Regions from separate parts of the Paenarthrobacter sp. TA1.8 genome, predicted to be linked through region 4. Evidence: riboswitches for the same ligand, from Rfam matches in the RefSeq annotation. Region 4 holds a riboswitch; each other region holds the start of a gene.
The links. A riboswitch is a leader RNA that binds a small molecule or an ion and turns the genes downstream of it on or off. The one in region 4 is predicted to bind cyclic di-AMP.
Positions count from the first base shown of each region.

Region 1: linked by a shared signal. The riboswitch ahead of ACNAOT_RS02095 (NlpC/P60 family protein) and the one ahead of ACNAOT_RS05415 (C40 family peptidase) in region 4 are both predicted to bind cyclic di-AMP.
Region 2: linked by a shared signal. The riboswitch ahead of ACNAOT_RS21400 (hypothetical protein) and the one ahead of ACNAOT_RS05415 (C40 family peptidase) in region 4 are both predicted to bind cyclic di-AMP.
Region 3: linked by a shared signal. The riboswitch ahead of ACNAOT_RS04295 (hypothetical protein) and the one ahead of ACNAOT_RS05415 (C40 family peptidase) in region 4 are both predicted to bind cyclic di-AMP.

Region 1 covers NZ_CP184287.1:401,200-404,508, reverse strand. The annotation lists gene ACNAOT_RS02100 (FAD-binding protein) at 196-888, shown strand; gene ACNAOT_RS02095 (NlpC/P60 family protein) at 1,090-1,884, opposite strand; cyclic di-AMP (ydaO/yuaA leader) riboswitch at 1,888-2,079, opposite strand; gene ACNAOT_RS02090 (copper resistance CopC family protein) at 2,230-2,862, opposite strand; gene ACNAOT_RS02085 (NCS2 family permease) at 2,977-3,309, shown strand, end outside.
Region 2 covers NZ_CP184287.1:4,596,640-4,599,948, reverse strand. The annotation lists gene ACNAOT_RS21405 (PucR family transcriptional regulator) at 1-209, shown strand, start outside; gene ACNAOT_RS21400 (hypothetical protein) at 337-1,806, opposite strand; cyclic di-AMP (ydaO/yuaA leader) riboswitch at 1,809-1,955, opposite strand; gene ACNAOT_RS21395 (hypothetical protein) at 2,085-2,318, opposite strand; gene ACNAOT_RS21390 (ATP-dependent DNA ligase) at 2,364-3,309, shown strand, end outside.
Region 3 covers NZ_CP184287.1:862,530-865,838, reverse strand. The annotation lists gene ACNAOT_RS04305 (response regulator transcription factor) at 1-307, shown strand, start outside; gene ACNAOT_RS04300 (HAMP domain-containing sensor histidine kinase) at 329-1,828, shown strand; cyclic di-AMP (ydaO/yuaA leader) riboswitch at 1,939-2,126, shown strand; gene ACNAOT_RS04295 (hypothetical protein) at 2,128-2,967, shown strand; gene ACNAOT_RS04290 (pyridoxal phosphate-dependent decarboxylase family protein) at 3,081-3,309, opposite strand, start outside.
Region 4 covers NZ_CP184287.1:1,114,685-1,117,993, forward strand. The annotation lists gene ACNAOT_RS05405 (metal-dependent transcriptional regulator) at 1-96, shown strand, start outside; cyclic di-AMP (ydaO/yuaA leader) riboswitch at 280-521, shown strand; gene ACNAOT_RS05410 (M23 family metallopeptidase) at 526-1,362, shown strand; cyclic di-AMP (ydaO/yuaA leader) riboswitch at 1,501-1,670, shown strand; gene ACNAOT_RS05415 (C40 family peptidase) at 1,675-2,418, shown strand; gene ACNAOT_RS05420 (NlpC/P60 family protein) at 2,516-3,309, shown strand, end outside.

The DNA of each region.
Region 1 (3,309 bases), 710 kb from region 4:
TCGGACGAACACACAAAACGCACGGTCGCGGAGGCTATCCATGGCCGAAAAAGTTCGGTAGTGTTCGAGTCACCGAATGGCCGGCAAACGTGTTTCACACCACATACTCCGGCCATTTATTTGCGGCCGCTTGGGGAACTCGGACGCGATCCCACGCGATGCCGTAAGGCACACACGTCAAGGAGGAACCAAGCAGTGTCACTCACGCCTGATTCCGGCACGGAGCGCACCACCACCGTGGTCATCGGAGCCGGCCTGTCCGGCTTGGCAGTTGCCAGCGAGCTCAGCCGCTATGGCGTGGGCTCAATCGTCGTAGACGGGTTTGGTGCACTGTCCACCGCAGGGCCTTCTGTCCACACAGGCATGCTTCAACGCACCGAGGTGGCCGATCCTGCAGCCATGCAGGAGCGCAACGAAATCCTCCGACACCTGCGGAACTACGCCGCCAACCACCAACTGGACGTTCGCAACACCACCCGCGCCGTCCGCCTTGATTTCCTGGGGTCAGACCCCTCCCGGCAGATCGGGTACGGATTGGCGGCCAGCATGACCACGGCCGGTCTCAGAACAGGCCTCCACGTATCCGGCCCCCTCGAATCCACTCCACGCCAGTGGGCAGTCCACACAGCCAACGGCGTCCTCTTGGCAGACCACGTAGTAGTCACACGCTGCGCCCAAAGCCAGTTGCGGCGCATGCTCGCCGAACTTGGGATAGCCGTTGGCCAGAACTTCGCGGCCGCCATGCGGGCGGTAGGGATGCACCTGGTGGGCGTTGGGGACCTCATCACCCCGTCTCCCAAGGAAGTGCTGCGGCAAGCCAAGGCAGTGGGCCAAGCCATCTCCTCAAAGGTTGCCCTGCCCGCAGGTCCGGGCATCGCCCTCGCCTAGGGGCACCTCATCTAGGGGCTCTACGCCTATGGGCCCACACGGGCCCCGCCGCCCACGCGGCTATCGACCCGCCGTCGAACGTTCCGCGCTGAACAATCTCTCCCCGCTGAACATTAACAAACAGAACTTAACGCCAAAGGCCGGTGCCTCCAAAGACAATAGTCTTTGAAGGCACCGGCCTTTGAACTGAAGCGTGAGGCTTTATGCGCCAGCGCGTACGTAGGTCAGGGGACCCGTTGCGGTCAACCAGCTGATCGGGTGGATACCCGTCTGGTTGCCGTTGATGCCACCGCTGATTGCCTGGCCGTTGCCGATGTAGATAGCAACGTGGCCGGACTGGACGATCATGTCACCGGGCTGGGGATCGCTAACGACCTTGCCGTAGTTCATGAACTGCATGGGACCGAGGTCGCCTACCGGGATGCCAGCGGAGCCGAGAGCCTTCTCGACCATGGCGGTGCAGTCCTGGAAGACGCCGATCTGTGCGTAAGCCGAGGCAACCATGGCTGCGTTGACGCCGCCAACGGCGGGAGCAGCAGCTACAGGAGCAGGGGCAGCCGGTGCGGCAGCCACAGGAGCAGCAACCGCAGCCTGGGCGGCGACGGGAGCTGTTGCAGCAGCAGTGGTGACGGCTGCCTTCTGGACCACAGGGGCCTCAACAACGGGAGCCGGCTTTTCGATGACCGGAGCTGCTACGGAAGCAACGGCCGGACGCTCGAAGTTGACGGTAGCCGTCGCCAGGGCGGTTACAACCTTGGTGGGTGCCTCGGAAACGGTCTCAGCGACCGTTGCGGGGCTGGAGTCGCGCTGAACCGGTGCCTCAGCTGCGTGAGCAGCAATGGAGCCGGTCAAAACGAGGCCCGAGGCTGCTGCGATAACAGCTGCCTGGCGGCCAGCGCCGGAAGCGTTGCTGGCTACTGCCTTCGAGATGGAGATGAACGGATTAGGACGTACGCTGTCCGCCTTACGACGGCCGCGAAGAATGCGTGAAGACATGAAAGAGCCTCTCCCGATGCCTGCGAGGTTAGCTGTCGGATTCGGATGGGAGTCACCCGGCCACTATCCCCCGCTGTTCAGCGGAAGCTTCGTGACTTCACCCCAAGGCACGCTCGAAAGCGGCCTAAATTGGGTTCCCCGTCTCTGCCGTAGGTTTGTCTGCGAACGGATTCCGGACTGCGGCAGAGCTAGGCAATCAGGCCGGAAGTGCCCGCTACGTGGAACAGGCACAGGTACTACCGTACGCGATGATTCCTCCGAAGTCACATTTAAGTAACGGGAAGTGGGCTTCTGGCGTGTCGCAGTGTCCGTTTCGAGATATTCGCAGGTACGTAGAAAACCGCGTTATTCCGCGGAAGTATCGCCATCAGGGCTGTTGGAAGCTGCAAGTTTCTTCCGTGCGGTAACAGCAAGGTAAATAACGAGACCCACAGCAACAACAGCCAGCCCGACAATGCTCCAAGGGAAAGGTTGGGAGGCGTCAGCGGCAGGCTCGCTGCTGCCCGTTCCCGGCGCTGCGGTACCCGCCGTCGGTACTGCGGCTGACGGCGCCGACACCGACGGCGAAGCACCAACCGGGCCAGTCGCCGTCGTCGTGCTTCCCGCGGCGGCCGTGAACGTGAAGGTGCCCTCAATGGGGTGGGAATCCGAGCTGACTACACGCCATACCACGGTGTATTCACCAGCTGGAGCGCCCTCGCGAAGCTTTTGGACAGCCTGGCTGTCAATGATTTCGACCGGACCGTCCGTCCAGTTCTCACCGCCGGACGTCACGGTGACGCCGGAACCAATCGCGAGCGGGCGGTTGTTGAACGTGATGGAGACCGACGCCGGGACTTCCGCCACGCTGGCACCGTTGGCTGGCGCGGTTGACTCGGCGACGTCGTGCGCGGTCGCCGGAGCCGCGGAAAACAGCAAGGCGGACGCGAAAGCAAGGGCAGCGACGACGGCGGCCAGAAGCGGTCGGATGGTACGCATGGGGCGGTTTCTCCTAGTGTTGGCTTCCTTACAGACTAGGCGAATCGTTCAAAGGGCCCACACCGGACAACATAGGATTTGAGAGCAAACTCCCCTCGATCCCCGGAGACCTTCATGCTCAAACAAGGTTCTGCAATCGACCGCTACTTCAAAATCTCCGAACGTGGATCCACGTATTCGCGGGAAATCCGTGGCGGCTTCGCGACCTTCTTCGCCATGAGCTACATCGTGGTGCTGAACCCGCTGATCCTCTCCGGACCCGACTCGAGTGGCGCGTCGCTGGGCTTCACGGCCGTGGCAGCCACCACGGCGTTCGTTGCCGGCATCCTGACCATCCTCATGGGTGCGTGGGCCAAACATCCGTTTGCCGTGGCCACAGGCTTGGGCGTCAACGCCTTCGTGGCAGTCACGGTGGCTTCCCATCCCGGATTGACCTGGCCTGACATG
Region 2 (3,309 bases), 1.4 Mb from region 4:
AACTCCTGCCTGTCCTGGAACTGCTCTATGACAATGACGGCTCGGTGCAGGACGTCGCCGCCAAACTTCACCTCCACCGGAGCAGCATCTATAACCGGCTCGGCCGGATCCGCCAACTCATCGGTGCTGATCCGTTGAGTGGCGCGATCCGGCTCGAGTTACATGCGGCCCTGAAGGCGCGGCGCTGGGCCGGGCGGCCGCGGATCTGAGCCTACGAGCGCCGCAAACGCTGGCAGCTCCAACGTCCCATCCGGCGACGGAAAGCGGCAGTCCGGCTGCTGCTGCAGTACCGGCTATGCCACCCCGCGTGAGTGGAGGTACGGGGCAGGCGGGTGCTCAACCGAGGACCTTCTGGGCTGCGTCCAGGATGTCTTGAAGCGCAGATTCGCTGGGCTGGGGGGCCGAGGCGGCCTGCGGCTTGCTCGGCCGGGGCTTAGAGGTCGAGGTTGCAGTTTCCGTTGGTGTGGGCGTCGGCGTCGGTGTTGGTGTGACCGTCGGGGTCGGTGAGGTTGTGGGCGTCGGAGTAGTGGGCGGTGTGGTGACCGTGTCCGACGGCACCTCGCTCGGCGCGGGAGCTGGCTGGGTGGGGGCTGGGCTTGTCACCCCAGGGACGGCCGGGACTGAGGAGGGGACAGTCGATGGAACCCAAACCGGGTTGGCAAGGGACACCTTCGGGGTCGGAGCCGGCGACGACGACCCGGCCGCGGGTGCCTCGGCTAATGTCGCGGGCTGGCCGGCTTCCGAGGACGCTGTGGCAAGTGACGAGGCTGCTGGCGACGACGCTGATGGTGCGGAAGCCGTGGAATACGAGGCACTGGGCGCAGGGGCCGCGGAGCCCGAATTCCTGTCGGCACCGCTGGCTTCATGCGTAGGAGTTTCCTGGCCGAAGAACGGAAGCTCAAGGGCTTGCCCCAAGGTCCCGGCCGTCAGCACTAGTCCAAGCGCACCTGCAACCACGGCCATGCGCTGGCTCATGTGCTTGACCGACGCTGCTTTCCGAAGGGCGGCGTGGGGTTCGCGGCCGAAGGAGGAGGTGGACCCCAGGCTGGGCCTGGCCGCAGAGGGTGCGTCAGAGGGTGCGGCAGCCTGCCGGCGAACATCCTTGCGGCTTGCCAGTGCTGCCGACGCCGTTGCCGCGGCAGCAAGCTGCGCCGGAGACTTACCCCGAGGTGACTCGGTTTGCAGGGACTCGGTGCGGGGCGAGTCGTTGCTCGGTGACCCGGCGGCTTCGGGGGTGCTCGCGGATTCTTCGCGGGCAGGCACTACTGGAATGGCCGTCGTGGCAGGTTCCGGCGTTGAAGCCTGAACCACTGGAATTGCTGCGGTTGCGGGCTCCTGGGCGCTCAGCTCCTGAGGATCCGGCTCCACGCCAGCAGGGGGTGCGCTGGCCGGGGTCACAATAGGGATCGCCGCGGTAGGGGGTCCCGGTGTGGTCGACCTCCGAGCCGCTGGCTGCACCGTAGGTATCGCGGCAGTCATGGGTTCCGCCTGCTCGGACGGTTCGGGCGACGGCTGTGGGGCCGAGGCCTCAGGGGAAATCACGGCAAGGGCTGCACGCTCCCGCTCGGCTGCACGAATTTCCGCACGAGTGGCAGGCGCCACCGTGGTGGGCATGGCCGCAGTGGCGGGTTCCGGCGTCGTGCCTGTGTTAACCGTGCCTGTTACAGCAGCGTCAGTGTTAGTCGCGCCAGTGTCATCTGGGTTTCCGGTGGGGAATCCGCTGGGTTGGGCCCGACGGCGTCCGGTTGGCTTGGTGCGCTCGCCTTCAGTGTTGGCGCGGCGCGGCTGATCCATGGTTGGGGACATGGTGGTTGCCTCTCAACGCCTTCGAGGTTAGCTGTCGGGTTCGGACGAGGCCGTCCGGCCGCCTAAGCGGCTTCACCCCGAGGACTTGGATACCAAGCCCGGGAACTGTGGGTCCCCCGCCTCTGCCGCGGGTCTGGCGGATCCCGGATTGCGGCAGAGCTCGGCGTCAATCCGGAAGCGGCCCAGCGGAGATACGGGTCGCCCTACGACGGTACATGAGCCGGAAAGTAAAGTCACATTAATGTAACGGGCGGTAGGCCTGCCCAACCGAGGGGTTTCTATGACTTAGGCTTCGGTGCCGGTGCGGGAGCCGGCAACTCATGCTGGATCTTCTGGATCTGCACGGCTTGATGAGTTTCCGGGCGGAAGACTTCGTCCACGACTCCAAGGATCCCGCCGGTGGCTCCACGCCGGACTTTGCCCTGGCTGCTCCGGCGCGATGACCAGGACCAAACGCCGGCCAGCAGGGCCGGGAATCCGAGCACTGCCGCCAACACGAGCAAGATATCCATGGCCTAACACTAGCTTCGTGGTGCACCGACAGGTAGACATTGTCTATGGACCTGCCTGTGATGCCACCCGTCTCGCCCATGCTCGCCAAATCCGTTCCGACCATCCCCGATGTTGGGCACTACGAACCCAAATGGGACGGATTCCGGACCATCGTCTTCAAGGATGGTGACGAGATCATCCTGGGCAGCCGCAACGAGAAGCCAATGACCCGCTACTTCCCCGAAGTGGTGGAGGCTCTCAGGAAGAACCTGCCGGACAAGTGCGTCATCGACGGCGAGATCGTCCTGATCGAGGGCAAGAGGCTCGAATTCGAGGTACTCCAGCAAAGGATCCATCCCGCCGACAGCCGCGTGAGGATGCTCGCCGAGAAGACTCCGGCTTCCATGATTGCGTTCGACATCCTGGCGCTGGGCGACGAGAACCTCATGGACAAGCCGTTCTCCGAGCGCCGCGCCATCCTGGAGCGTGCGCTCGCCAAGGCCGAGCCGCCTGTCCATGTGACCCCGGCAGTGACGGATCTCGAGCGGGCGCAGGAATGGTTCGTGCAGTTGGAAGGCGCGGGACTGGACGGGGTGCTCTCCAAGCCGTTGACCGGGGCCTATCAACCCAACAAGCGCGTGATGTTCAAAACCAAACACGAGCGCACGGCGGATTGTGTGGTGGCCGGTTTCCGCTGGCACAAGACCGCGAAGGTTGTTGGCTCGATGCTGCTGGGCCTCCACGATGACACTGGCCGCCTGCATCACGTGGGAGTGGTGGCATCGTTCCCCATGGCCCGGAGGGAGGCCCTGGTGGCCGAGCTTGAGCCGTATCAAGTCGAACTCAGCGAGCACCCCTGGGGTGAGTGGGCCAACCAGGACGAAGCGGCCGGGGGTTCACGCATGCCCGGCGCCCAGAGTCGGTGGAGCGGGGGCAAGGATTTCTCGTTCGTGCCCCTGCGCCCCGAACTCGTGATCGAAGTGAAGTACGACTACATGGAAGGCGGCAGGT
Region 3 (3,309 bases), 250 kb from region 4:
GGACACCGCCGAGCTGGTGGTCGGCGACCTCACGCTCAACGTAGATACCCGGGAAGTAACCCGCGGTGGCCAGGATATTCCGCTCACCGCCACCCAGTTCGAGCTACTGCGGTACCTCATGGAGAACCCCAAACGAGTTGTCAGCAAAGCCCAGATCCTGGACCGTGTGTGGGATTACGACTTCGGCGGCCAGGCCAACATCGTGGAGCTCTACATCTCTTATCTGCGCAAGAAGATCGAAGCCGGCCATCCCCCGATGATCCATACCATCCGGGGTGCCGGCTACGTCATCAAGCCTGCGGACTAGCCCTTGGGCACCCTCTCGCGAATGGCCAGGAAGTCCGGAGTGTCGGCCGGACAGACTCAGCTCAGCTGGCTCAATCCCTCCACCTGGCACCTGCGTACACGCTTGGTCCTGGTGGCCATGGCACTGTTGATCGCCATTTGCGCTGCTGTGGGGGTGGTCAGCTACGCGTCCATGGACATGGTCTTCAACAGGCAGCTCGACAGGCAGTTGGAGCAGGCGTCCAGCCGCGCGAATGACTTCGGCAGGCCGCCGTCGAACTTTCCGTCATCCCCCGGCAGGCCTGATCCTTTGGAGGCGCGCGGGCAGGCGGCTGGCACGCTCAACGCGAGGATCGACGGCTCCACCGTGCGAAGCTCGGGTTTGATCGACGCCCAAGGTCACCGCGTCTCGCTCTCAGCAGACGACGAGCAGGTCCTGGTGTCGCTCCCCACGGACAACCAACCCGTGGACCGATCGCTGTCCAACGGCGATTACCGGCTAGTGGCAGTCGAAACCACTTATGGCGACGTGATTGTGACGGGCCTGCCTCTGGAGGACAAGCAGAGCGCCGAAGCCTCGCTGGTGTGGACCATGGTGCTGGTCTCGCTGGCTGGGCTGGTGGTGATCGGGCTCGTGGGAACGGTCATCATCCGCCGGACCATGCGTCCGCTTGAGCAGCTCTCCGAGGTGGCCACGAAGGTTTCGCGCCTGCCTCTCGACGCCGGTGAGGTGGCACTTGCGGTGCGCGTACCGCCGTCGGCATCCCACCCTGGAACGGAAGTGGGCAGCGTCGGCTATGCCTTGAACCAGATGCTGAACAACGTTTCGAGCGCGCTGGAAGCTCGGCAGGAAAGCGAAACCAAGGTTCGCCAGTTCGTGGCCGATGCCTCGCACGAACTGCGGACTCCCCTGACCGCCATCCGGGGCTACACCGAGCTACTAAGGATGACGGAGCACTTCACCGAGGATGGTCGGAAGTCGCTGGCACGTGTCCAAAGCCAGTCCGAACGCATGACCACACTGGTGGAGGACCTTCTCCTGCTCGCTCGGCTGGATGAGGGCCAGCCCGTGAAATTTGAGGACGTGGACCTGACACAGCTCGTGATCGAAACGGTTAGTGACGAGAAAGTCATGGCACCGGACCACATCTGGCAGCTCCAGCTCCCCGATGAGCCCATCACTGTGCGCGGCGATGCCACCCAACTTCACCAGGTGCTGGCCAATTTGTTGTCCAATGCCCGCAAACACACGGATCCCGGCACCACTGTGGTCACAGGCGTCATGCTCTCCGCCGACGGCAGTGCCGTGGTGACAGTGACGGATAACGGTCCCGGAATTCCAGAAGACTTCCAAGGCCGGATCTTCTCCCGGTTTGCCCGCGCTGATGCCGCAAGATCGGGCTCTGAGGGCACCTCCGGACTCGGCTTGTCCATTGTGGAAGCCATCGTTTCAGCGCATGGCGGTAGCGTGGAAGTGACCTCGCAGCCGGGTCGCACGGAATTCACCCTCCGAATCCCTGCCGTGAGCATCGAAGACCTATAACGAATCGGGCAAGGCGACTCACCGGGCGTCGTGATCTCTGTTACCTAAATGTGACTTCTGTGGAATCCTCCTGTACCGTCGAAAGGGTGGGTCGTCCCTAGCAGGCCCACATCCGGGATGCGCCGAGCTCTGCCACTTCCCGGAGTCCGTTCTTTCTCCGAGGCAGAGACGGGGGACCCAGAGTCTCCGGGCCCAGGCCTTTTTGGCCGGCCCTTGGGGTGAAGCCGCAGCATGATGCGCGGCCGGATGACCTCATCCGAACCCGACAGCTAACTCCGCAGGCGCTGAGAGGTAATCACATGTCTGAATTTAACGATCAGACGCGCCCTTCCGCGCGTCACCGCGACGAACACAACGCACCGCTCACCAAGTCGCAGTCCGTCCTCAAGAACGCAGCCCGCCAGGGTAAGTCCGGCCACCGCATGTCCGTCGTAGCCGGTGTCGTGGCAGCTGCACTGGGCGTTGCATCGCTCGGAACCGCCGCCAACGCCGCACTGACCCTCCCCGAGGCCAGCCGCGTAGCCGGAACCCAATCCAGTGCGCAGGTCAACACCAACAAGTCGGCCGAGATCTCCGCTTCCCTGGATGCTGCCGCCGAAAAGGGTGCAGCCGACAGGGCCGCCGCGGATAAGGCAGCTGCTGACAAGGCTGCCGCCGAGAAGGCTGCCGCTGACCAGGCCGCCGCCGAAAAGGCTGCCGCAGACCAGGCTGCCGCCCAGGCCGCAGCTGAGAAGGCTGCTGCTGACGCTGCTGCCAAGCAAGCCGCCGACGCCGCTGCTGCCGCCGCCGCCGCGGAAGCCGCAGCTGCTGCTGCCGCCCCCAAGGCCGTGGACGACCCCGCTGCTGCCAAGGCGTACGCACTGAGCATCCTTGGCAACTACGGCTGGGGCCCGGGCGAAATGACTGCCCTGAACACGCTGTGGGAGAAGGAATCGAACTGGAAGACCACGGCGATGAACGCTTCCAGCGGCGCCTACGGCATCGTCCAGTCCCTGCCTGCTTCCAAGATGGCTACCGTTGGTCCTGACTGGGAAACCAACTACCAGACCCAGATCAAGTGGGGCCTGAACTACATCAAGGAGCGCTACGGATCCCCGTCCGCCGCTCTGGGCTTCCACTTGGCCAACAACTGGTACTAAGCCAGACTGCTTGATTGCCGCGCCCGTTGCTGCCGTTCGCACCAGTACCCACTGGAGCGGATGGCGGGAACGGGCGCGGCTTTTTCCGTTTCACAGGTGCGTACCGAAAAACGCTATGCCTCCGGTTCGGCCTCCACCGCACCCCGCACGGCTGCGATGGACGCGGCGACATCCCCGGCGTCCGTAGTCCAATTGCTCACCGAAATCCGTAAGATCTCGCGGCCACGCCACGACGAACCGGACATCCAGACCGCGCCCTCTGCCATGAGCCGCTGGGTGATCCGGTGCGTACGGTCATCGCTTCCGAAACTCACCGAGACCTGCGTGAACACGACGTCGTTG
Region 4 (3,309 bases):
GTCGGTGAGTACATCTCGGTCCGCGTCCCGGGTATCGAGGGCGCCTTGGAGCTACCTCCTGAAGTTGCTGCGCACGTCTTCGTCTCCCTCAGCTGACCGGCACCGGGCCAGCACAGTGTCAAACCTCACTTTTGCGCCTTCGGCGCGCGTGTGACCTGCGGTTTTTCAAAATTGATGATAAGGGCCTCCTTCGCTTGCCCCGCTCCTGTTGATAACGAATTTATTACCAAGAGCCTTAATCCCCTATAGTTATCTACTAGCGCTGATACCAAAGCGTTACCTGATCCGGAGCCGAGCTCTGCCAGCGGATCAGGTGTGCCACCCACCACTGGCAGAGGCGGGGGAACCACAAGCGGCTGTCTAAAGAAGCAGCCTTGGGGTGAAGTCCGCAGCAGAAGTGCCCACGTATGCAAGTCCCTCTTGGGATACCTGTGTGCCGTGAGCGCCTCGTGCGGACCGGGTCTTTGTACTCTCTGACCCGAATCCGACAGCTAACTTCGCAGGCTTTTGAGAGAGGAACAGAGTTTGACATCGCAGAACGTCAGGGGTCGCCGCCGCGCGTCCGGCCCCGCTGCTGAGCTGCGGCCAGCCACCGTCGTAACGGAGATCCGGCCTCGCGACACCGAGCGTCAGGTGCGCCGCCGTAAGAGCCCGCTGCGCCAGGTTGCCGACTTCGCCGCTGCCAGCGGCGTCGGGCAGAAGGCCGGTGTTGCGCTTGCCGCCACCGGACTTGCCCTGACTGTCGGTCTGCCGGCCACGAGTCCCGTCATGGCCACTTCGGAATCAGGCCAGACTGAGTCTGCCCTCGCCGTCGCCGCCCCCGCTGGCAGCCAGCCCGAGGTTTCCGCCGCCGCGTCAGCCAAGATCGACTTCAGCCGCGCCGCCGTCGCCACTTCTGCCGACCCCGATGGGAAGCTGAAGCAGCTGCTCAGCGCGCAGTCGACTGAGAGCATCCAGCGGGCCTCGTCCGTTGGCAGCATGGCCAGCCCCCTGGACACGCTCACTACGGCATCCCCTTTTGGTTACCGCATCAGCCCCCTCACGGGTGGCGCAGGTGACTTCCACCGTGGCCAGGACTTCGTTGCCCAGTGCGGCACGGCTGTGCATGCAGCGGCCACCGGCAAGGTTACGTTCGCCGGATGGCACGAGTACGGCGGAGGCAACCGCGTTGTCGTTGACCACGGCAATGGCCTCGAGACCACGTACAACCACCTGTCGTCCTTCACCGTCCAGGTAGGCCAGACCGTAAACCGCGGCGACACCGTCGCCCTGAGCGGCACCACGGGCGCTTCCACCGGCTGCCACCTCCACTTCGAGGTCCAGGTCAACGGTGAAGTTGTAGACCCCATGGGTTGGCTCTAAGCCATTTGATGGTTGCCTCTCGCATTAGCGGGACGCCCCGTGACCTGAATGTGACATTCGCTTTCAAGTGTTGTAGCGTACAGAGCGCATCGGCTTTTTAGGGGGCCGGTGCACTTGAGTGGATTGCCTAGCTCTGCCACCGCTCAAGGTCCGTTCGCATAAATCGTCTGGCAGGGGCGGGGGAACCACTTCTGGCCTTCGAAAGAAGGCCTTGGGGTTAAGTCGCAAAAGCTTCCTTGGAAGCAGCGCGGCCGGATGACTCCCATCCGAATCCGACAGCTCACCTCGCAGGCATTGGGAGAGGCTACCTACGTGTCATCACGCACTACCCCTGCGCGCCATCGCGCCCAAACGGTTCGCACGAACCCGTTGAACACTCTTTCCAAGGCTGTTTCCTCCAACGCAGGTACCGTGGGCCGCCAGGCCGCCGTCCTTGCAGCAGCCTCAGGCCTCGTCCTCACCGTCGGCTTGCCGGCACAAGCAACAGACACCGACGTTTCCAAGTCGGAGGCCTCCAGCACCCAACAGCTGGTTGCTACCGCGGTGATTACCGCAGAACCGACAGCCACTGTCTCCTTCGAGAGCCCCACCGTGGTCACCCTGGAAGCCCCCAAGGTAGTACAGCGCGCAGCGCAGGTTACCGAGCGCGCGGCGGCCACCAGCGAAGAAACAGCGGAAGCAGTTACAGCGAAGTCTTCCGAGGCCAAGGATTCGGCCTCCAGTGCAGCTGCCTCCGGTCTCGCCGCCATTGCCTACACCGGCATCGGCTCTCCCTACGTTTGGGGCGGAACCACACCCAACGGTTGGGATTGCTCCGGCTTCACCCAGTGGGTCTACGCACAGGCCGGAATCAGCATCCCCCGCGTCAACGCCTGGACGGCCATGACGCCCACCAGCACTCCTGCTCCCGGCGACCTCGTCATGCAGAACGGCGGAGCCCACGTAGGCATCTACGTCGGCAACGGCATGATGATCAGCGCTTTGAACCCCGGCCAGGGAACGCTGCTGCACTCCGTAGCGTCCACCGGCACCTCCTCGTTCTACACCCTCCGCTAGAAAAATCCGGTTCGGGGTCGGCCGGCATTCCCCACATGCTGGCCAACCCACTACCCGCGTGCACCCCAACTGCATGCGGATACGAAAAGAGAAAATCATGACCAGTGCAAACAAGGTTGCACGGCACCGCGCTGAGGCCCCCAAGACCAGCTCGCTTGCCGTCATCGCCAAGGCCGTCAGCAACAACGCCGGTGGCGTTGGCCGCCAGGCGGCAGTTATTGCCGCAGCTTCAGGCCTGGTCCTGACCAGTGGCATCGCAGCCAACGCTGCCGATACCAACGTGGATCGCGAATCGACGTCCACGTCCACTCTTGACGTGCAGTCGGTAGTCCAGGCCACCATCGCCGCGGACTCCACTGTGGCCATCTCCTACGAGCGCCCCGTGGTCACAACGGTGGAAGCCCCGGCTCCCGTGGTAGTCGAGGAAGCTCCGGCCAAGGTTGAAGCCAAGGTCGAGAGCAACGAGGCAACCGCGGTTACCGCCAACGCAGCTCCGGCAGCCAACGCAACCGTTGCCGTCAGCAACGCGACCCCCGCTCCGGCAGCTCCCGCCGCATCCAGCGGCCTCGGTGCCGCTATCGCTGCTGCAGCTTACGCCCAGCTCGGCGTCACCCAGGACTGCACCATGCTTGTGACCAACTCCCTGGCCGCCGTGGGTATCAACTTCCACGACTGGCCCGCTGGCTACCTCTCCCTTGGCCGCACCGTGAGTGCAGCTGAAGCCCAGCCCGGCGACCTCGCCTACTACGCCAACGGCGGTTTGGCCGGACAGGCCCACATCGCTGTATACGTCGGCAACGGCCAAGCAGTTCACGGTGGATGGAACGGATCCACCACGGCACTGTTCAGCGCCAACGTGGGCTCCGGCCCGGTCTTCATCCGCGTCAACGG